DNA from 3 places in the Vibrio sp. Vb1574 genome. Region 2 is predicted to be linked to each of the others. Evidence: predicted binding sites of a transcription regulator. Region 2 holds the regulator's gene; each other region holds the start of a gene.
What was found. The regulator PurR, encoded in region 2, represses purine synthesis genes. The targets are predictions, from matches to a motif close to TNANGNAAACGTTTNCNTNA.
Positions count from the first base shown of each region.

Region 1: purL (phosphoribosylformylglycinamidine synthase) is a predicted target of PurR. The motif match lies at 2,975-2,994, and genes of this name have one in related genera.
Region 3: R7O12_RS10090 (NupC/NupG family nucleoside CNT transporter) is a predicted target of PurR. The motif match lies at 3,103-3,122, and genes of this name have one in related genera.

Region 1 covers NZ_JAWOTC010000047.1:3,473-9,690, forward strand. Annotated here, with positions in the region: gene tadA (tRNA adenosine(34) deaminase TadA) at 122-670, shown strand; gene mltF (membrane-bound lytic murein transglycosylase MltF) at 1,259-2,836, opposite strand; gene purL (phosphoribosylformylglycinamidine synthase) at 3,136-6,218, shown strand, end outside.
Region 2 covers NZ_JAWOTC010000059.1:2,295-8,512, forward strand. Annotated here, with positions in the region: gene R7O12_RS22405 (alpha/beta fold hydrolase) at 1-111, shown strand, start outside; gene R7O12_RS22410 (DUF2007 domain-containing protein) at 143-463, opposite strand; gene R7O12_RS22415 (TVP38/TMEM64 family protein) at 484-1,170, opposite strand; gene R7O12_RS22420 (TfoX/Sxy family DNA transformation protein) at 1,285-1,875, opposite strand; cyclic di-GMP riboswitch class I at 1,992-2,081, opposite strand; gene purR (HTH-type transcriptional repressor PurR) at 2,369-3,373, opposite strand; gene torD (molecular chaperone TorD) at 3,841-4,488, opposite strand; gene torR (two-component system response regulator TorR) at 4,755-5,465, shown strand; gene elyC (envelope biogenesis factor ElyC) at 5,538-6,218, opposite strand, start outside.
Region 3 covers NZ_JAWOTC010000011.1:29,294-35,511, forward strand. Annotated here, with positions in the region: gene minC (septum site-determining protein MinC) at 1-474, opposite strand, end outside; gene R7O12_RS10075 (YcgL domain-containing protein) at 672-953, shown strand; gene R7O12_RS10080 (lytic transglycosylase domain-containing protein) at 1,002-1,973, shown strand; gene R7O12_RS10085 (LysR family transcriptional regulator) at 2,061-3,005, shown strand; gene R7O12_RS10090 (NupC/NupG family nucleoside CNT transporter) at 3,263-4,462, shown strand; gene folD (bifunctional methylenetetrahydrofolate dehydrogenase/methenyltetrahydrofolate cyclohydrolase FolD) at 4,531-5,391, opposite strand; tRNA gene R7O12_RS10100 (tRNA-Arg) at 5,595-5,671, shown strand; gene R7O12_RS10105 (competence protein CoiA) at 5,869-6,218, opposite strand, start outside.

The DNA of each region.
Region 1 (6,218 bases), on a different contig from region 2:
TAGGTCTTGTAACTAGTTTTTTGGAGTTGCAGACTTTGTCCCGTGATGTGTCGCTGTAGTGAAGCCGAAGTTGGTGATAAAATTCCCGACTTCAATCATTTTTGTTTCTTTGGAGCCTCCTTTGTCTAACCATCCGTTTACCCCTCAAGATGAATTGTTTATGCGCAGAGCGATGGAGCTTGCTGAGCAAGCAGAAGCTGAGGGGGAAGTACCTGTTGGCGCAGTGCTTGTCAAAGATGGTGAAATTATCGCTGAGGGGTGGAATCGCTCTATTGGTACTAATGACGCTACCGCACATGCTGAGATCCAAACGCTGCGTAAAGCAGGCCAAAAGCTAGAAAATTACCGCCTTCTGGATACGACGTTATATGTAACACTTGAGCCATGCCCAATGTGTGCCGGAGCCTTATTGCATAGCCGCGTTAAGCGGGTTGTTTTTGGAGCGCCAGATTTAAAAGCTGGAGCTGCAGGAACAGTGCTTAATTTGTTTGAAAGCCAAGCCGCTTACCATTACGCCTTAGTTGAAAAGGGGCTGCTAGAAGATGAGTGCCGCACTCAGCTACAAGCGTTTTTTAAGCGTCGCCGAAAGGAAATTAAAGCGAAGAAGCAAGCACAAAAAGCATTAGAAAATCGAGAGAGCGAGCAAGGTAGTGGGAGTAGTGAGGGCTAGCAAACACCTACAACGTGGTAGATGTTTGTTTGGACGCACTAGTGATTGACTAAATGTACAAAAACACGATTACGTGAACTTACTTTCTTTTTCATACATGTCAGTTTACGTTTACGTCGGATAGCAGCTACTGTGTTATTTAAACGCTTTGACTGCACTCTACGTCTTCTCATATTCAAAACCTCCTGCAGACAAGACTTATACCAGTAAAGCGCGGCTCATCGATGCTTGGCAATAGGCTCGATAATCGCACTAAACATTGTATGGTTTAAACGTTCTTCATTTGACTTCTGCATTGCACAGAGCCAGCAAACAATTTCAATACGATGCTTAATAATAGGAGTGACGTTATTTCGGCAGAGTGTAGCCGAAAGCGCGGCTTCATCAAGTGAGCTAAACCATGTGGTTGTAAAGTAATCTGTTACAAAGCAATCAGTTTTACTAACGATGAAGAAAAGGCGACCAACCAAAGGAATGGTTGAGTGTGGTTGGTGTCACTCAGAATATTGGAGTCTAGATAAGTTTTCGTTAGGACTCAACAAAAATGACGAGCTTCATAGGCTCGTCATTTTCTAGTTTACCGCGGGTTTATTCTTCAATGCTTTCTTGTTCGGTGTCTTCTTCAACCGTGACGTCAGAAGCGCCAGAGACTTGTTCTACGACGGTCTCTACTGCGCCCGATATCAAAATGTCGGGGTTGAGCGGCGGAATCACTTGCAAGTCATCGCTATTCTCATCAATCGCTGGCTGTTGGCTGACATGACCAATGATGGATTGGTAGTAACGTCGAATATTTTCTACGTAATTACGCGCTTCATCGCCTCTGGCGTACCCATAGCGAGTTTGGCTGTAATAGCGCTTCTGACGCAGTAAAGGCAGCCTATCTTTTACATCGGCCCAAGCGTTCGGATCGCCACCTTGTGCTTTGGTGAGTCGTCGTGCGTCCATCATGTGGCCGTAACCAATATTGTATGAAGCTAACGCAAACCATATTTTTTCATGCTCGTTGATGCTATCAGGCACGCGACCTACAATGCGACGTAAGTACTCGACACCACCACGAACAGATTGCTCAGGGTCTAAACGGTTTGTTACCCCGACGCTTTTCGCTGTTGGCAGAGTAAGCATCATCATCCCCCTAACACCCGTTGGCGATTTTGCTGTTGGTTTCCAATGTGACTCTTGATAAGCCAATGCTGCAATTAATCGCCAGTCGAACTCTTCGCTGTATTTTTGGAATAAAGGTGCCCATTTAGGCAATTTGTCATCCAGAGCTCGAATGAATGCGCGAGTATCAACGTAGTCAAATGCTTCAATATGACCAATGTACTTTTCTTCGAGGGTGGACAGTTCTCCTGATTGTTTGATGTTACCGAAAAACTCTATCAGCATTGCATACAAGCTTTCGTCTTCAGAACGTCGAGTAAACCAAGACACAGGTTGATCTTCTGTAAGTTCGAACGCGAGCGCAAGATCGGGGTAAAGGCGTTGAGCTAGGGAAAGTTCCACCGAATCAGTCACAGTAAAACGTAACTCACCCTTCGATACGTATTTGAGTAAGTCTCTCGTGTCAGCATCACCAACAATTTCAAACTGAAGTTCTGGATACTGCTTCTTTAACGCTGTTAGGGTCGGAACATATTGCGATTGTTCAACGATCTTTAATGTTTGAGCGCCTGCATTTGTATCTTCGTCGGACTCGTCGTCTTTCGAGGCTTGGTATTCAATGAGTTGTTCGATATCACGTGGTCGAAGTTGCCCTTTTTTATATACCACTTGTTGGCTTACATAATAATAGGCAGGGCCTGGTCTAAATCGTTTGACTGCTTGTGACGTTTGATTTAAACCCGTAGCGATGATATCGATATCTCCTTTCTTAAGAGCAGGAAAAAGCTCAGCTTGGCGAAAGGCTGGTTTAATCTCGAGTTTGACGCCGAGCTGCTCCGCAAACTGACGCGCCAATTCGTAATCCAACCCTGCGGGACCATCGGGTCCTATGTAGTAGGAAAGCTGATTGTTTAGCGTGCCAACACGAAGCACACCACGTTCTTGAATTTTTTCAAATTCACTTTTGGGCTCCGACTCAATCTGGCAAGCAGAGAGCAAAAGAACAGAAACTAAAATTAGAGCACTGCGCTTGAGCCGGTTGAAGTGACTTATTTGCATTAATAGGTACATCTTGGAAAATTTCTATTTGCCTTTATATCAAAGCGAGCTCATGGGGCAAAGTGAATCACACACTTATAACGTGACATTGTGTGTTTTATCGACATTTTAGTTGTAATTCAAATTTGACAAAAAAAATGACGCAAACGGTTGCTTTTGGTGTTACATCACAAAAACAATTACTATATAATGCGCTCGCAATGACGAGGTGGAATCGGCATAGGTTCGACAGGGCTTATTTTAAGTGTCTGAATTTATTCCAATATCACCTTAATCAATTGCATAAGAGACCTAAGCACATGAGAATTTTGCGTGGCTCCCCAGCTCTTTCTGAGTTTCGTGTTAATAAACTACTGGAACTTTGTCGTGAACAAGATCTGCCTGTAACTGGCATTTATGCCGAGTTTATGCACTTTGCCGATCTAAAGTCAGACCTTGATGACCAAGAGTTAGAAAAACTTGAAAAGTTACTAACTTACGGCCCAACCATCGAAGAGCATGAGCCTGAAGGTCTTCTACTTCTTGTCACGCCTCGTCCTGGCACTATCTCGCCTTGGTCTTCTAAATCTACCGATATCGCTGTTAACTGTGGTCTGGAGAAAGTGAAACGTCTAGAGCGTGGTACGGCTTATTATGTCGAATCTTCAGTTGTTCTCTCAGAAGCTCAAGCTGACGCTGTTAAAGCGTTAATTCACGACCGCATGATGGAAACAGTATTCACAGAATTTGAAGCCGCATCAGCATTATTTACTGTTGCAGAGCCTAAGCCTGTCGCACATGTTGATATCTTAGCTGGCGGTCGTCTTGCGCTTGAAGAGGCAAACGTTTCCCTTGGCTTGGCACTCGCAGAAGATGAAATTGATTACTTGGTAGAGAACTTTACTAAGCTTGGGCGTAACCCAAACGACATTGAATTGATGATGTTTGCTCAGGCGAACTCAGAGCATTGTCGCCACAAAATTTTTAACGCAGATTGGACTATCGACGGGGTAGATCAACCTAAGTCTTTGTTCAAAATGATCAAAAACACTTTTGAAACGACACCTGACTATGTGCTGTCTGCATACAAAGACAACGCAGCCGTTATGACAGGTTCTAAAGCGGGGCGTTTCTTCCCTGACCCTAAATCTCGTCAATACACGTACCACCATGAAGATACGCACATCTTGATGAAGGTAGAAACGCACAACCACCCAACGGCAATCTCTCCATGGCCGGGCGCATCGACTGGCTCAGGCGGTGAAATCCGTGACGAAGGCGCGACGGGTATCGGCGGTAAGCCAAAAGCGGGTCTGGTTGGCTTTACAACCTCTAACTTACGTATTCCTGGTTTTGAACAGCCATGGGAAACCGACTTCGGCAAGCCGGGTCGTATTGTAAATGCGTTAGACATCATGCTTGAAGGCCCTCTAGGCGGCGCGGCATTCAACAACGAATTTGGTCGTCCAAATCTATTGGGTTACTTCCGTACTTACGAAGAAAAAGTCACTTCTCATGCGGGTGAAGAAATTCGTGGTTACCACAAACCAATCATGATTGCTGGTGGTATGGGTAACATCCGCGATGAACACGTACAGAAGAAAGAGATCCCTGTGGGTGCGAGCCTAATCGTACTTGGTGGTCCGGCAATGAACATCGGTCTTGGTGGTGGCGCGGCATCTTCCATGGCATCTGGTCAGTCAGCAGAAGATCTGGACTTCGCTTCGGTACAGCGTGAAAACCCAGAGATGGAACGTCGCTGTCAGGAAGTGATCGACCGTTGTTGGCAGTTAGGCGACGATAACCCAATCGCATTTATCCACGATGTGGGTGCAGGCGGTATCTCTAACGCATTGCCTGAACTTGTCGACGACGGTGAGCGTGGCGGTAAGTTCCAATTACGCGATGTACCAAACGATGAGCCGGGCATGAGCCCACTGGAAATCTGGTGTAACGAATCACAGGAACGTTACGTTCTAGCGGTAGCGCCAGAAAACATGGAAGCATTCGACGCCATCTGTAAGCGTGAACGCGCACCGTATGCAGTGGTGGGTGTGGCGACAGAAGAGCGTCATCTAACGCTAGAAGATTCTCACTTCGACAATACGCCAATCGATATGCCAATGGATATCCTGCTTGGTAAGCCACCGAAGATGCACCGTGACGCAACCACACTAAAAGTGGAAAGCCCTGCCATTGTTCGTGATGGTATTGAGCTCAATGAAGCGGTGGATCGCGTACTTCGTCTTCCTGCTGTTGCAGAAAAAACATTCCTAATTACTATCGGTGACCGAACAGTAACGGGTCTGGTTGCTCGTGATCAAATGGTTGGTCCTTGGCAGGTACCAGTAGCAAACTGCGCAGTAACAGCGGCAAGCTACGACACTTACCATGGCGAAGCAATGTCGATGGGTGAGCGCACGCCAGTGGCATTACTAGACTTTGGAGCATCGGCTCGCCTAGCCGTTGGTGAGTCACTAACGAACATTGCGGCAACAGACATCGGTGATATTAAACACATTAAACTGTCTGCGAACTGGATGTCTCCAGCGGGTCACCCAGGTGAAGATGCGGGTCTTTACGAAGCAGTGAAAGCGGTTGGTGAAGAATTGTGTCCTGCGTTAGGTTTGACTATCCCAGTTGGTAAAGACTCCATGTCGATGAAAACCAAGTGGGAAGAAAACGGCGAGAGCAAAGAAGTCACTTCTCCACTGTCGTTAGTTATCACGGCATTTGGCCGTGTGGAAGACGTACGTAAGACCGTGACTCCACAACTACGCACTGACAAAGGAAAGACTTCTCTAGTTCTTGTTGACTTGGGTAACGGCAAAAACCGCTTAGGTGCGACAGCATTGGCACAAGTATACAAACAGCTGGGTGACAAACCTGCTGACGTAGATAATGCAGAGCAGCTAAAAGGCTTCTTTGATGCAATGCAAGCGTTAGTACGTGATGACAAGCTAGTGGCTTACCACGATAAAGGCGACGGCGGTCTGTTTGTTACACTGGCTGAGATGGCATTCGCGGGTCACTGTGGCGTAAAAGCGAACATCGCAGAGCTGGGTGACGATGCGCTGGCCGTTCTATTTAACGAAGAGCTAGGTGCGGTTGTTCAAGTTAAGAATGATGATCTAGATTCAGTTCTATCTACTCTGGCGGCAAACGGCTTAGAGGCATGCTCACATGTGATTGGTTCTGTTGAAGCTTCAGACGACTTTGTTATCACTTCTGGTGATGCAGTTGTGCTTGAACGTTCACGTACCGAACTACGCGTTATCTGGGCTGAAACAACGCATAAGATGCAAAGCCTACGTGATAACCCAGCGTGTGCAGACCAAGAGCACGAAGCTAAGAAAGACAACTCTGACCCGGGTCTAAACGTTAAGCTCAGCTTCGACGTAAA
Region 2 (6,218 bases):
AGCATTCTACGAGAAATCCCGAATTGTGGTCATGTATGCAATGTAGAGCGTCCAGAAGACTTCAATCAACACTCCATCGAGTTTATTAAACAGCAAGCTGTATGTGCTTAAAACTGAGTGCATCCACTGAATAGGAGAGCCGCTATAGCTCTCCTAGTTGATATCCACATTGCCAACATGCACCAAATTGCCCTTCGTTTATTTCATGACATTTTGGGCATTGCCAATCTTGATACTCATGCCTATCGGATTGTTTTCGATATGCTTTTACTATTTCTTCAGCTTTCATCTTTTGTGCCGTGTCAAAAAGCCACACATAAGGATCGGTATCATCACCAAACGGCAGTTCTCCTTTTAAGCCGAAAATACCTTCTCCGCGAACTTCACAGTAAATTTGTTCCACTTTAAGCAGCTCACATACAATGTGTGCTTCTGCTGGGTTTTTAGCGATAAATATTTTCATCAAAATACCCACTTCACCAATTACGAGTTTTGCTGACTTGGTGTCGGCCTTACTTTATTCATAACCCATTTAGTGATGATTGGAAATAGTCCCAATAGCGCAAAAGACGCTAATACTGCGGGTGAAACAATGCCCGATAGGCTTTCAATTGTTGCTAATTGAGTACCTGCATTCAGATATACGGCTGTGCCTGGCAGCATACCTATTTGGCTAGTGAGATAAAATCGACCTACAGACATCGGTGTTAAGCCCATCAGTAAGTTGATTAGAAAGAAAGGGAATACAGGGATTAGACGCAAGGAAAATAGATAAAAAGCTCCGTCTTTTTCGACACCTTGATTAATTGCGTTGAGTTTATTTCCGAATTTGTTTTGTACCCAGTCACGCAATAAGTATCGGCTGCTCAAGAAGGCCAGTGTTGCCCCCATAGTGCTAGCGAAAGAAACCAGTAGCAAGCTTGTCCAAAAACCAAATAAGGCTGCACCAAGTAAGGTGACTACTGCCGCTCCTGGGATAGAAAAAGCGGTAATTGCAATGTAGGTAAAAAAGTAAATCGCAGCCGAGAATACAAAATTCTGATCGATGTATGTAGTTAGTGCTTCTTGTTGGGCTTTTGCATTCTCTAAGGTTAAATACTGGCCAAAGTTAATACCTAAAAAGACGATAGCCGCTAGTAGGATGAGACCTAATATCAGTTTCTTATTCATAATTTTGATTCCAATTTGGGATATATGTAATAAGACAGTAGGAAAACCGAAAAAATTTCACAAAAAAACCGCAGATTAGACTGCGGTTTTACAAGATAGTTTTTAGGCCGACTTTTATTGGAGGCCGTTCATCAACTCATCTCGGCGAGCTTGAGGTACCACACTCCAATGAGTGCCGTTGATAGCACCTTCTAGTGCCCATAGCAACTCAATGTTGACGGTTGCAGAGTGCGTATCTCTTATCGCTTTATAGGCGTTAAGCGCACCTTCCTCTTCAAGCTTCTCTACGGATTCGATGCCGGCTTTTTTTAGCATGCGCTCGGTAGCCAGTCGTAAGTTAGGCAAATCTTTCAAACGGTTAGGCTTTGTACTTGCTTGCTGTTCTTTCTCAAGCTTTGCCTTTTTCAATGATTGATTCGCTACTTCGATTAAGCGTTCGCTTGATTCCCATAAATCGCTGGAAATAGCGTAGTACTTTGTAACGACTGGAAAGCCACGTTTTTTATAAACGTAAGGCTTTAGCCCTTGTTTCTCGAAGTCAGATGAAGTTTTTTGGTCTGCTCTGATATGAAGCTGATTGTTTACCACTAGTGCAAACATTGTTTCATCAGCGAATAGTCCGAAGCCACCAAACATTGAGCGCGACTTGATATTACCAAGTGCCTCAAATAGCTTCATAGAGTCTTTGAGTATCGGTTTATCCATGTTTTGTTATCTCGGTGTAATTAATATTACGCCACCAAAAGTCAGGTCCGAGAGAGTAGCAAACATGCGTAAAAACAATGTCATTACAGAGTAAAGTCATTGCTTACACACTTGCCATCGGTAACCCCGCTACCTTCCATATCGTAATATGGTTCAGGCCGGAGGCTTTGCGTCCCACTCTTTCGAATGGTTTGCCCTGTGCGTGACACAATGAGCATACTTCTTATATTGAATTAACATCACGGTTTAGCGTTAAAAGTGTGATTTCGGTTCAATAAAAATGATAGATTGAATGCTCTATTTTGCATATGGAAAGGTGCAAATTGGCCTTTGAAAAGGAGTTCTTAATATATATTACATTTATATAAAACAGGGAGTTAACGTTAGTCAATTGTTATTAGAGTGGTGTGAAGTATTAGAGAATGCTTAATTTTTCCAAAAAAATAAGCGCCCCTGTAGAGCGCTTATTTAACACGGTTAAATACAGTGAAATTTAGTTCATTTTTTTCACAGTATTTCGAATTACAAGCTCAGGTTGCATCTCGAAAATTCGTTTTTCGTGTTCTTTATCTTTGATACGCTCAAGTAGAATTTCGAATGCATTTTTACCAACACGACGTTTAGGTTGGTGGATAGTCGTTAGCGGTGGAGAGAAGTATTCTGCAAGCTCGATGTTGTCGTAGCCGATCACTGAAATATCTTCAGGAATTTTGATCCCGTTTTGTTGCAAGCGGCTCATTAGGCCTAGAGCCATTGTGTCGTTAAAACAGAATACCGCCGTCGGGCGCTTGTCCATTGCGGTAATTTTATCTGCAACTAATACGGCCGTATCACATTCAAAGTTACCTTCAAGGATCCAGTCTTCATTTACAGCTAGGTTCGCTTCGCTCATTGCGCGACGGAAACCTGCAATGCGCTCTTGGCAAGCAAGCTTTTCAAAATGACCGCTTAGACAAGCGATATCCGTATGACCATTGTCAATCAGATGTTTGGTTGCAATGTAGCCACCTTCTTCTGAGTTATCCATGATCTTGTCTGCTTGTGAGCTCTCTGGGCCCCAATCCATGACCACTTTAGGAATGTCCGCATGACGGTCAAGCATCTCTTTTAGTTCTTCGGTTAAGTCAGAACACATCACTAGGATGCCATCAACGCGCTTTTCAGCCAGCATACGAATGTAATCGCGTTGTTTTTCGTAAATCCCGCCTGTGTTACATAAAATCAGAGTATAGCCTTGGCGGTAACAGTAGCTCTCAACGCCATCAATCACTTCTGAGAAAAATAGGTTAGTTGATTGAGTTACTAACATGCCAATCGTACGAGTTGAGTTGCATTTTAGGCTGCGTGCAACGGCACTTGGCGCGTAATTCAGCTCGTCAACGGCTTTCATTACTTTTTCTTGCGTTGCTTCTGCAACGAAACGCGTTTTATTGATAACGTGCGAAACTGTCGTAGTGGAAACGCCGGCTAAGCGAGCAACGTCTTTTATCGTGGCCATAAATGGTGTCCTGTATCGAGCTACTGAAATATGTCGTATTGGATGTACCTGATGCTCTAATGGTTTCACACCTAGCAATATAAAATTGGCGCTAAGTGTCTCGGCAGCGGTTGATCCAAGTGCGACAAAAGGGTGCGTAGCAGCATCGGTCGATGAATTTTATCTTTTTTCTATCTGATGAGAAATTGCCATCAACCTGTTAAGAAAACACAAAAACCGCTATATTTCAGCGGTTTACATATAAATCATATTTAATCGTTTGCGCTCACATTTTAGCCCTATGTGGACTGACTAGCAATGTTTTCAGCACGAGATTTGTGTATTTGAAGTCACATTTTGACTGCTAAATAACCAAGCGTCTTTGCGCTAAGTTAAGGCAAACGAATATTATACCCAAGTTACTTACAATTGGTCACTTTCGGCATACAGGAAGCCCGATAGGCAGGCTCCCTAAAAATAGGCGGCAATTATTCACCAAGAAGGTAGGCGCTGTCTAGTTTACAAAATGCAACTAATAGTTTCGCGACACTCGAGTAAAATCCAAATTCGTCGAATTGTTTACATTTGTCTGAAAACTGAGGTAACCAAGACATCAATTGTTGCTGGATAAAGTCGTTTTGTTTAACGAAGGCTTCTTCCATGTGTTTTTCTTGTTCAAGCTCGTTTGAGCGGATAATCATGTTCCCGAGAAAGTCGAGCTCAACGGCTAAGTGATCCGCAGGTTCCTTTAGGTTTTCGTCTACTTGAACGCCAAATTCAGCCATCAACTTTTCCATTTCCTCAGCTGGCTTGTCATTCAGTAAACCTGATTCACCAATGTATATGGATGCGTAAGGAAGAGCGCCGTATTTTTCTGTCTTCAAAAACAGTTCACAAAAGTCAGCTGCAAGCTCTAGTTGTGCATCTTCACGATCTTGTAACCGATTCAATGCATCAACTAGGCTATCAACGGCTGGTTTTAGCGACTCATTTTCACCTAAACCTGCGAGAAAACTGCGAATTTCAACACTGTGATAGGCTTCCAATTCTTTCTCTGTTAGTTCTTTTGCGAACAAGCTCGAAAACCACCAGTAAATTTCAGCGCGTTTTTCATTAAAAGCTTTCACTTCTTGCATTTTGGGCTCCTGAATGATGCTTCAAGTCATGCATCACAAAGTCAATTAGGGATATCCCCTAAGTGTAATCAATTAAAATGAATAGCAGTAACTATAATTGTTATGTTTTATGGTCAAAAATGACCGTTTATTAATAGCAATGGGCAAGCTTGTTTTGAATCAATAAAAACGCTAAATCTTGCGTTTTAATGTATCTATGACTAGAAATGTTACTAGTTATGAATAGAATACGTCTTGGATAATAAGAAGACAGAAAAGTGGTGTAAATGAGCTATCACGTATTAGTCGTAGAAGATGATGTTGTAACTCGTAGTAAGCTTGCGGGATATTTCCAAAATGAGGGCTACCAAGTCAGCGAAGCAGAGAGTGGCGCAGAAATGCGTGAAGTTTTGCAAGCGGGCGATGTAGACCTGATCATGCTGGATATTAACCTGCCTGGTGAAGACGGCCTGATGCTTACTCGTGAGTTACGTAGCCAATCGGATATTGGTATCATATTAGTAACAGGACGCACGGATAGCATTGATAAAATCGTAGGCCTAGAAATGGGTGCTGACGATTATGTGACAAAACCTTTTGAACTGAGAGAGCTGTTAGTTCGCGTTAAAAACTTGCTGTGGCGTATTTCAGCGGCGCGCAGTGGCAGCTCGAAAGCGAATGAAACCAGTGAAGAGCACATTGTGCGCTTTGGGGAGTGGACATTCGACATTCAACGTCGCGCACTTAGCCGCAACGGTGAGCCAGTAAAACTAACTAAAGCAGAGTATGAACTTTTGGTGGCATTATCGTCTTATCCTAACCAGGTGTTAAGTCGTGAGCGTATTTTGAACATGATCAGCCATCGAGTGGATGCGCCGAATGACCGCACCATTGATGTTCTTATTCGACGTATGCGCGCAAAAATGGAGTTCGATCCTAAGAACCCACAGATTTTTGTAACGGTACACGGCGAAGGCTATATGTTTGCTGGTGACTAGTTGGAACATAACTCAATCGTAAAAAGAAAAAGGAGAGCTTCGGCTCTCCTTTTTTGTGGCTTCAAGATAATACTAGTTTGCTTCAACCATTGGTGTTTGGCCGACAGTATCACGCAACCTTTGCCAAATACTGCCCAAGTACTCATGCCAATAAAGCTCTGTTTGTTCTAAGTAACGCGCTTTAGGTGAGTATTTATCCCAAGGTTGACTTATCTCGCTAATAGCTAAGAAGTTGGTCGGGGCTGGGATTGGTTTAATGCCTGCTGCGTTGAACTCATACAATGCACGGCTCATGTGACTCGCAGAAGTGACTAACACAATCTCCTTTTGTTGAACGAATGCAGCCGCTTGACGCGCCTCTTCCCACGTATCTTTCGCATCTTCTAATAAAATGATATCGGATTTCGCGACTCCCAACGCAAGGGCAACGTTCGCCATCATTCGCGCGTGGCTAATTTCAGATCCGCCAGCATAGCCGGATAAGATTAATTTCGCGCCTGGATACATTCTTAAAATACGAATGCCCTCAGTTAAGCGCATTAATGCTGCACGGCTTAACTGCGAGGTGGGTGGAATTTCGTCATCGATAACATGACCATTCCCTAAAACCATCACGTAGTCGATGGTGCCAGAAACTGGCAAAAAGGCTTTATGCTCTCGCTCTAACGGCATAAGAAGCTTGGTTGAAACAGGTTGGAAGGCAACAAGAAAAATGCCAACAAAAGAGAATAGAACAACGAAGCAGCCAGTTTT
Region 3 (6,218 bases), on a different contig from region 2:
TCGAAGTGTGCCATGGATATGAATAGAGCCGTCAGCAATGACTTCAGCACCTGCACTTACGTGCGCTAGCACCACCAAATCACCATCTTTTGCGTAGATCTGTTGTCCTGAGCGGACAGGCGTACGAACTACTTTCGTTGGTGCCATTTTGGCAGGTGCTTGGCTTGGCGATTTGCTCGCCGACATAATGGCGAAGCCAGCTTCGGAAGCAAGGTTTTGTACACGCTTGTCTTTACAGCCCGTTACACCGACCGGAATAAAACCGGCATCTGAGATGCCTTGTTTAAGCTTAGGGAAATCAATGTCGCCTTGTACTTTTGCTATATTGATTACCAAAGGCGCGGATGCAAAAAAAGAAGGTGCTTGAGAAACTTTTTCTTGCAAAAATTCGACAGTCTTTGCGATCTCATTGTCAGAAAGGTGTAAAACTGACAATGTAAAACTGCTACCTTTAAGGTCTGGTGAATGGGTCATCGTGGACTTCTTGCCTTTATTGAAAGAGCGTTGCCTTAAACTAGGTATGTCATGTTATATTTCATCCTTTGACGCAGCAAGTTCTCTCGTGGGCAAATAGGTGAATTAATCTCAAATTTGCTATTAAGTTTGCGAGAATTTGACGTTTTCAACCTAATCCGCACTCAACGCGGCTAAATCAGCATAAAAGGCGTGTCATGCTTTGTTCTATTTATAAAAGCTCGAAAAAAGAAGGTACTTATCTCTATATTCCGAAAAAGGATGATTTTTCACAGGTTCCTGACACCTTAATGCAGATGTTCGGTAAGCCTATCGCTGTCATGACGATTAAACTTGATGGCCGTAAATTGGCACAAGTTGATATCGAAAAAGTGAAGGCTTCATTACAAAATGATGGCTTCTTTCTTCAGGTTCCACCGCCGCCGGAGAACCTATTAGAAAAGTACAAAGAACAAAAAGCCCAGCAGAAAGGCGAATAACGTCATCGTTTTTCATCTGGGATTTCTGCCTTGCTCAAGGAGGGCAATATGAAAAAGATACTGGCTACCATGCTTAGCGTTGGTATGTGTACCTCGGCTTTTGCAAGTAGCGAGGGTTTTGATGAATACTTGAATAAGCTGCGTGCTGAAGCTCGTGATAAAGGTATCTCAGAGCAGGTCATTAGTGCTGCTTTTGCTAATGTTGAGTACAAGCCGCGAGCAGTAAAAGCGGACCGAAACCAACCAGAAAAGAAACTGACATTGGATGAGTACATTCCTCGCGCGGTGCCTGAATGGAAGGTGAAGCAAGCCAGACAACTCTACAAAGAGCATTACACTGAGCTAAAGCGTATAGGCGATGAGTACGGTGTCCACCCGCGCTTTATTGTGGCACTTTGGGGAGTTGAAAGTAACTTTGGTAAGTTTACCGGCAACTTTAAAGTGATTGATGCACTATCCACAATGGCATTTGAAGGCCGTCGTGAAGAGTTTTTCCGTAAAGAGACCATGTCGGCACTGCAGATCCTCGATCAAGGCCATATTGAGCTAGAGAACTTTAAAGGCTCATGGGCTGGTGCGATGGGTCAATGCCAGTTTATGCCAAGCTCTTTCCTTCGTTTTGCTGCTGACGGCAACGGTGATGGTAAAAAAGACATATGGCAATCTGAAGCGGACGTGTTTGCATCAACCGCTAACTATTTGAGCAAGTCTGGTTGGGATGATAAATATACTTGGGGTCGCCAAGTTAAGGTTCCTAAAAATATTGATCGCAGCCTGGAAGGGCGCACGGCTGAAAAAGGCAAATACCTTCAAGAGTGGAGCCAATTAGGTATCACAAAATATGACGGTAGCCCGTTGCCAAAACTGGATGAAGACATCAAAGCATGGTTGATCATGCCGGACGACGAGAATGGTCGTACGTATCTGGTTTACAATAACTACAACGTATTGATGAAGTGGAACCGCTCTTACTACTTCGCACTTGCTGTGAGCCACTTGGCTGACCGCATTAAATACTGATCTGCCACAAACAATTCGGCATCCAGTCTTCAATACAAGGGCTCTTCGGAGCCCTTTGTTTTTTCTATAACCAAATCGAGGTAAAGCGTGTTATCTGAACGTGCCGCACAAATGGTGATTTTCTCCGCTCTTCTTAAACACAAAAGCTTCACAGCTGCTGCAAAGAGCTTAGGCGTGTCGGTGTCTCATGTGAGTAAACAGTTGAGTCAGTTAGAAGCGTCTCTTGGTATCAAGCTTGTTCAACGCACTACGCGAAGCTTTACGCCGACAGAGGCAGGGAAAACCTTTTTTCATCACTGTGAGCAAGTGGTACAAGCGGTGAGCAGCGCCACATTAGAGATGGAAACCCAGCGGGATGAAGTAGCAGGTTTGGTACGTCTTGGGTTGTCGCAATCATTTGGTACCTTACACATTATTCCAGCGATTCAAGAGTTACGCGAACTGTATCCTCAACTTCAAGTGGAAGTACATCTGTTTGACTATAAGGTCGATATGTTAGCCGAAGGGCTCGATTTATGGGTAACCAACAATGAGCATTTGCCTGAAGGTTACATTGCGCAGCGTTTGACGGATTGCCAGTTTGTTGTTGCGGCATCGCCAGATTACTTATTGAAACATGACACGCCAACAGAACCGGATGACCTATCTGCTCACAACTGCCTCATATACAGAAGCTGGGAGCGTGACTATACGGGGTGGGCGTTTACCAAAGATCAGCAAGAATTGAACGTAAAAGTCTCGGGTAACTATTCAGTAGATCTGGCAGAAGCCGTTCGGGATGCGGCTATTGCAGGTTGGGGTATTGCCTACCTTGCCACTTACTTGCTGGGGGATGAGTTTAGAACGGGTAAGTTAATACAGCTGTTACCTGACTGGAAAGCCAGCCAGTCGATGCCGTTTTATGCGGTATACCCAAGCCGCCAGCATATGCCAAAAAAAATATCCGCAGTGATTAACTTTATCAAACAGAAGATCGGCAACCCTTGTCATTGGGACCAACGTTTGGCACCTTACATCTCTATTCCTAAATAACAGGATCAATGACGTTGTAGAACGACACATAAGGTGATTCACTTCACAAAAATTTTTCCTGAACCAGAAACATATTTTCTATATGGAAATAATTAAAATAAGCAAACGTTTATCTTCAATAAATTCAATTGGTTATTTTGTTGGTCAGTTATTGGTCGCTTAAACTTTTCACACTGTTAACATCCTCAACTTGCAGCATTTTGAGTCCGCTATACAATCCGGTGCCTTCCATATCCCCCTTCTGTCGGATTCATTTTATGAACTCAATTATTGGTATCGTAGCCATACTATTCCTAGCATGGCTACTTTCTACAAATAGAAAAAATATAAAGCTGAGAACGGTGTCGTTTGCGTTTGCTTTGCAGGTACTGTTTGCGTTGTTGGTTTTATATGTACCAGCAGGAAGAGATGCGCTGAATTCAGTGAGCAGTGTTGTGTCGAATTTGATCAACTATGGTCAAGAGGGCATTGCGTTTTTATTCGGTAATTTGGCGACAGGGGGCTTCACCTTTGCGATCAATGTTCTGGGTATCATCGTTTTCTTCTCCTCTCTTATCTCAGGTCTTTATCACATTGGTGTGATGCCAAAAATCATTAACTTTATCGGTGGTGGTATTCAAAAGCTGCTGGGTATCGGTCGTGCTGAGTCTTTGTCTGCTACGGCGAATATCTTTGTTGGCACCATTGAAGCACCATTAATGGTAAAGCCTTACCTAAAACACATGACTGACTCGCAGTTCTTTGCAGTTATGACAGGTGGTTTAGCGTCAGTTGCTGGCGGAACGTTGGTTGGTTACGCATCACTGGGTGTCGACCTCAACTATCTTATTGCTGCTGCATTTATGTCAGCACCTGCCGGCTTGTTGATGGCAAAAATTTTAATGCCAGAAGATACGGATAAAGCAGCAGATATCGACATTAGCCAAGTTGAAATTCCACGTGCAACCAACGTAGTAGAAGCATTAGCCGATGGTGCCATGGCGGGTGTACGCATTGCTGTATCGGTCGGTGGTACGTTACTGGCGTTTATTAGTGTCATTGCAATGCTAAACGGCATGTTAGGCTGGATAGGTGATCTTATTGGGACACCATTAAGTTTTGAGCTCATCCTAGGTTTTGTGTTTGCGCCAGTCGCTTGGTTGTTGGGTATACCATGGCAAGAAGCAACCACAGCAGGCTCGCTGATTGGTAACAAGATTGTGGTGAATGAGTTCGTCGCTTTCATCCAGCTTGCAGAAGTGAAGTCTCAACTTAGTGAACACTCACAAGCAATCGTGACGTTTGCTTTGTGTGGCTTTGCAAACATCTCAAGCATGGCGATGCTGATTGGTGGGTTGGGCTCATTGGTACCAGAAAAGCGTGCATTTGTTTCTAAGCATGGTTTCCGTGCGATTATCGCTGGTGTCATGGCGAACTTAATGAGCGCTTCGATTGCGGGCGTGATTTTAAGTCTGTAATTGAAATAGATATCAACAATTAGCAAAAAGGCTCCTTGCGGAGCCTTTTTCGTATCTGAAGTTTTACGTTATTTGTCTGTGTGGAACTGTTCGCAAGCGAGCATCGTGTTCTCAATTAAACTTGCGACGGTCATTGGGCCAACGCCACCAGGAACAGGAGTAATAAAGCTCGCACTTTCACGTGCTTTGTCGTATTCCACGTCGCCAACTAGTTTGCCTGAATCAAGACGGTTAATACCGACATCGACCACCACTGCGCCTTTTTTAATCCACTCACCAGGGATGAAGTTAGGCTTACCAACCGCCACCACGACAACGTCAGCTTGACGCACATGACTCTCTAAGTCTTTGGTAAAACGGTGACATGTTGTTGTTGTGCAGCCCGCAAGCAGCAGCTCAAGTGTCATTGGACGACCAACAATGTTTGATGCACCAACCACAACCGCATGTTTACCACGTAGCTCAATGTTGTAACGGTCGAGTAGGGTAATTATGCCCTTTGGCGTGCAAGAGCGAAGCTTTGGAATACGCTGCGCAAGACGACCAACGTTGTAAGGATGGAAGCCATCCACGTCCTTCTCTGGGTGAATGCGCTCTAAAACATGTGTTGTGTCTATGCCCGCAGGAAGGGGTAATTGCACTAGAATGCCGTCAATTTCATCATCGTTGTTTAATTCATCAATCAGAGCTAGTAACTCTTCTTCTGAGCTAGACGCAGGAAGGTCAAAAGACTTAGAAACAAACCCAACTTCTTCACATGCGCGGCGTTTGCTACCAACATAAACCTGAGAAGCAGGATCTTCACCAACTAGAACCACTGCTAAACCAGGAGCACGTAGCCCAGCTTCAACACGTGCTTTAACACGTGCAGCCACTTCGGATCGAACAGTTTGGGAAATGAGAGTTCCGTCTATATTTTGAGCAGTCATGACTTTCCTTATAAATTAAGAAGGCAGATTATCTGCGGCGCATTGTCGCAGAATTTCTTGTTAACATCCATACGCAAACGTTTGCTTTGTGGTGTTTTTGAACATTAAGCGTTTTAATGGACTTTTTTTAGGCATTCAGATCAGAATGTTATGAAAACCCGTTGATTTACCCGTTTGAACTCGTATAATCCTGTCCCTGTAGCGCGCCCTTAGCTCAGCTGGATAGAGCACGTCCCTTCTAAGGATGTGGTCATTGGTTCGAATCCAATAGGGCGTGCCATATTCTATAAGGCCTGACAGCTTATTAAGTTGTCAGGCCTTTGTCGTTTTGGGTGTTTATAGTCGGCTAAGTAGTCGGTTAAGCTTGTAGCTTAATGTAATCATCTGTAATGAATATATAAGTTCGCTTTCTTCTCGCGGCTAGGTATTTGAGACTAAAAATGCAAATCAGCCCCACTGTGAGGCTGATTGATCTATTTAATTAGAGTTTTTCCTATAAAACACAATCATCTCACTGATTGAATTAAATTGGCTACCAACCTCTTTCCAAACACACTCTTCACAAAGAAGCCCTCGTCCATATCTTGCTGTTTTCTCACCACAGCATAGGCAGATAGGATCATTGGTCTTTATACTGTTTTCTGCAACCTCTGTATCTTCATATGGTTGTTCTATGGTTGACTGAGGCCAACGAAGCATTTCGACAAGTTCTTCCCAGTGTTTTAAAAGGTAGCTAAAAACACCTTCAGAGTTAAGAAGCCTGATAGGACTTTTAGTTGGGTAAAGATCGTTAGCCAACTTATGCGTATTTACTCTCAGGATAATGT